2 regions of the Arthrobacter sp. BK1 genome follow, and region 2 is predicted to be linked to the other one. Evidence: riboswitches for the same ligand, from Rfam matches in the RefSeq annotation. Region 2 holds a riboswitch; the other holds the start of a gene.
The links. Region 2 has a riboswitch for cyclic di-AMP ahead of AC1MCA_RS06095 (C40 family peptidase). Riboswitches for the same ligand answer to the same signal wherever they lie in the genome.
Positions count from the first base shown of each region.

Region 1: linked by a shared signal. The riboswitch ahead of AC1MCA_RS19380 (LysM peptidoglycan-binding domain-containing protein) and the one ahead of AC1MCA_RS06095 (C40 family peptidase) in region 2 are both predicted to bind cyclic di-AMP.

Region 1 covers NZ_CM155263.1:4,223,912-4,226,110, forward strand. Annotated here, with positions in the region: gene AC1MCA_RS19375 (protein adenylyltransferase SelO) at 1-205, shown strand, start outside; gene AC1MCA_RS19380 (LysM peptidoglycan-binding domain-containing protein) at 277-1,116, opposite strand; cyclic di-AMP (ydaO/yuaA leader) riboswitch at 1,120-1,309, opposite strand; gene AC1MCA_RS19385 (coiled-coil domain-containing protein) at 1,687-2,199, shown strand, end outside.
Region 2 covers NZ_CM155263.1:1,382,272-1,384,470, reverse strand. Annotated here, with positions in the region: gene AC1MCA_RS06100 (M23 family metallopeptidase) at 1-819, shown strand, start outside; cyclic di-AMP (ydaO/yuaA leader) riboswitch at 964-1,129, shown strand; gene AC1MCA_RS06095 (C40 family peptidase) at 1,200-1,880, shown strand; gene AC1MCA_RS06090 (NlpC/P60 family protein) at 2,066-2,199, shown strand, end outside.

The DNA.
Region 1 (2,199 bases), 1.8 Mb from region 2:
CATGGACCGGACCAACCCGGCATTCATCCCCCGGAACCACCTGGTTGAGGAAGCCCTTGCCGCCGCTACAGGCGGAGACATGGGCCCTTTCAACCGTTTGGTGGATGTGCTGGCCGACCCCTACACGGAGCGGCCGGGCCTGGATCGCTATGCCGGCCCCGCTCCGGATGACTTCGGGAGCTACCGGACTTTCTGCGGGACCTGAGCGCAGGAAACAGCGGACGACGGCGGCGGGGCGGCTTGCGGCTGCCCCGCCGCCGTCGGTTCCGGCCGGGATCACGCTACGCGGACGAACGACGCTCCCGTGAGCCAGCTGATGGAGTGGACTTCGGTCTTGTAACCGTCCACGCCGCCGCTGACAACCTGGCCGTTGCCGGCGTAAACGCCCACGTGGCCGGCCGTGATGACGAGGTCACCGGCGGCCGGTGCACCCACCACGCTGCCGTACTGGAAGAACTGGCCCGGGGCCAGGTCTCCCACGCTCTTGCCGACCGAACGCAGGGCTTTCTCCACCATGGCGGTGCAATCCTGCTGGATTCCCACCTGCGAGTAGGCGGACGCCAGGATCGCGGAGCCTGCGGCACCGGACGGAGCCGGGGCTGCAGGAGCGGCGGGTGCCGCGGTGGAGGCCAGCCGGATGCCGGTGTTGGTCGGAGCGGCCGGGGCAGCGACTGCCTGGGCAGGTGCCGGTGCGGCGTAGCCGGCGCCCGGAATCTGGATCTGGTCGCCGGGGTAGATAATGGCCGCGATTGACAGGCCATTGGCGGCCAGTACGTCGTTGAGGGTGACGCCGTAGGCGGCGGAAATTGCGCCCAGCGTGTCGCCCGATACGACGGTGTGGACGTTGGCTGCGGCTGCTGCGGGAGCAGCGGCCGGGGCAGCCGCCGGCGCGCTGACCTGTCCTTGGACGTTGGTGGTCCCGGACGCGTCCGGGCCCTGGACGCCGGCCTGGGCTGCAGTTCCGGCACCGAAGAGCATGCCGGACGCGGCCACAGCGATGAGGGTTGGCCTGCCGATGGTGCGGGCGTGTGCTTTAGCTGTCGAAGACAGGCCCGTCAGCACAATAGAGCGGTTTGCAACGGCACGATGGCGTGCGGAAGTGGTGTTCTTTGACATGGTTGATTGCCTCTCCCATGCCTGCGGGGTGAGCTGTCGGGTTCGGGTCGGAGACACCCGGCCGGCAACGCCTCCGTCAAGGACGGAGCGGTATCGACTTAACCCCAAGGCTTCCTTCGAAGCCGTGGAAACGTGGTTCCCCCGTCCCTGCCAGTTGAAAGCGACTGGGGTCCCGGTTCAGCGGCAGGGCTCGGCATACTGACGGGAATGTCCCGGCTTTTAACCGGGGCACCGGACGACCATAACCTCTGTTCGACGGCAATGTCACATTCCGGTAACGGAATGTAAGCGGTAGAAGTGCCTCGCTTCTGCGCCCGCTTGGACACCTGACCGTAACGATGTTGCAGGTCAGGGGCGGAATGCCGTATATGCCGGGTAGGCTCACAAACTATGTCGCGTTTTCTCCATAAAGTGAGGCTGCCTGTCATTGCAGGAACCTTGGCGCTGGCCTTTGCCGCCTCGTTATCAATGCTGCCGGCACACGCTGGGGACGACGCACCGCCCGCCGGTTATCCGTCATGGCAGGACGTGGAGAACGCCAAGCAAAGCGAGGCCGGGAAAGCCGCGGAGGTGGCTAAAATCAATGACCTTCTGGGCGGGCTTCAGAGCAGGGCCGAAGAATTGGGGACAGCTGCGGTCACCTCCGCGGCCGAGTACGCCGTCGCGGAGACAGCCCTCCAGGCAGCCAGCTCAAGATTGGACGAACTGACCGCCCGGACCGCCCGCGCCACCGCCGGACTGGCACAGCACAAAAAGGAAATCGGAGCCCTGGCGGCCCAGTCGTATAAGACCGGCGGCACCAACATGGGCTTCTTCGTGGCCCTGGACGCCGTGCAGACCAACAGCATCCAGGGCCTCAACATCGTCCGGATTGTCAGTGACAAGACCGCCGACCTGGTCAGCAAGGCGTCCGCTGCCGAGCGGGTGTCCCAAGCCCTCGCTGACCAGGAGAAAGCGGCCCGGGCAGAGCGTGAGCGGCTGTCAGCGGAAGCGAAGAGCAAGCTCGACTCCGCCCAGGCAGCCCAGGAAGCCATGTCCCGGCAGATTAAGGAACAACACGACCACGGTCAGGAGCTCACTGCT
Region 2 (2,199 bases):
ACGCAATACTCCAGGGGCCGCCGTCGCGCTGCGGGCCCCACTTCGGCGCCGCGTGCGCCCGAGGTTATTACTGCCGACAGGCCGCGTGATTCGCAGCGCGAAGCCCGCCGTCGCCGGGGGCCCTTCCGGCAAATCACTGAATTCGCTTCCGCCAGTGGCATCGGCCAGAAGGCCGGCATCGCCCTGGCCGCAACCGGACTGGTCCTCACGGTGACGGTTCCAGCCACCAGCCCCGTGATGGCACAGCCGGAGCCGGGGCAGCCCGCATCGGCTGTTTCCGCCGCCCCGCAGCCCGAAGTCTCCGCCGCCGCCGGTGCGCAGATCGATTTCAGCCGCTCTTCCGTGGTCACGCAGGGCGATCCTGACGGCAAGCTCAAGCAACTACTGAGCGCCCAGTCTGCGGGCTCCATTACCCGTGCGGCCTCGGCGGGAAGCCTCGGCGCACCCTTGGCCCAGCTGGCCACCGCCTCACCGTTCGGCTTCCGGATCAGCCCCATCACCGGCGGTTCCGGCGACTTTCACCGGGGCCAGGACTTCGCCGCACAGTGCGGGACTTCGGTCCTGGCCGCCGCGAGCGGCACTGTGACGTTTGTTGGCTGGCACCAGTACGGCGGCGGCAACCGCGTGGTGGTGGACCACGGCAATGGCCTTGAAACCACGTACAACCACCTCTCGTCCGCCAGTGTGACCATGGGCCAGACGGTCAGCCGCGGCGACGTCGTTGCGCTCAGTGGAACCACCGGAGCCTCCACCGGCTGCCACCTCCACTTTGAGGTGCAGGTCAACGGCGAAGTCGTTGACCCGTCCGGCTGGCTCTGATCCAAATGATGGCCAACTATCAAATTCCAGTGACATGCCGTGACCTGAATGTGACATTGGCTGAGAAGTCCTGTAACGTCTAAATCGCGCCAGCTTTTCCGAAGCTGACGTTCTTGAGTGGATTGCCTAGCTCTGCCACCGCTCAAGGTCCGTTCGCATGAATTCGTCTGGCAGGGGCGGGGGAACCAATTTTGGCCTTTGATTCTGAAGGCCTTGGGGTTAAGTCACAAAGCTTCCCAGGAAGCCGCGTGGCCGGGTGCACTCCCATCCGAATCCGACAGCTCACCTCGCAGGCATTGGGAGAGGCTACCTTCGTGTCTTCACGCCATAATTCTGCGCGCCACCGTGCGCAAACGGTTCGCACGAACCCCTTGGGCTCAATGTCCAAGGCAGTAAGTGCAAACGCCGGGACCGTAGGTCGCCAGGCTGCTGTCATCGCAGCCGCGTCAGGTCTGATCCTGACAATGGGGCTTCCGGCCAACGCTGCGGATTCAACCGCCGGCGTGTCCGCCTCCACAGAATCCGGGTCAGCCCAGGCTGCCCTGGCCGTCACCGCGGCTCCCACGGCTACTGTTTCCTTCGAGCGTCCCGTGGTCAAGACCACCGCTGCGCCGAAGATCGAAACGGTCCGTGCGCAGTCAACGGCTACCGAAACTGCTGCCGCCAGCCAGGGTGCTGACGCTGCGGAGAAGGTTGCGACCAAGCTCGCAGACGCCGTCTCCACTGCTTCCGGCTCCGGCCTGGCAGCCATTGCCTACACCGGCATCGGCAGCCCCTACCTGTGGGGCGGCACCACTCCCAGTGGCTGGGACTGCTCAGGCTTCACCCAGTGGGTCTACGCCCAGGCCGGGATCAGCATTCCCCGTGTCAACGCCTGGACAGCAATGAAGCCGACCTCCACGCCGGTTCCCGGTGACCTGGTCATGCAGAATGGCGGCGCGCACGTTGGTATCTACGTCGGCAACGGCATGATGATCAGCGCGCTGAACCCCGGACAGGGCACCCTGCTCCACTCCGCGGCCTCCACGGGCACCTCCTCCTTCTTCACCATGGGCGGCTGACCAGCCAACGCCCCCGGTTCCTGCCTGGCAGTAGTTCCTGCAGCTTCACGCTGCAGGAACAGTGCCACCTGAACCATTTCGCTAAATCCCCGTTCGGGACGTGCCGGCGTACCCCCAAGATGCCGGCGCGTCCAAAACCCCTGGCCTGCCCACGCGGTCCTGAGGAAATCGAAAGAGAGAAATTAATGACTACTCGTGCAACAGTTGCACGGCACCGCGCCGAGGTCACCACCAAGACCAACTCGCTGGCTGTCATTGCCAAGGCTGTCGGCGACAACGCCGGCGGCATGGGCCGCCAGGCAGCGGTTATCGCTGCTGC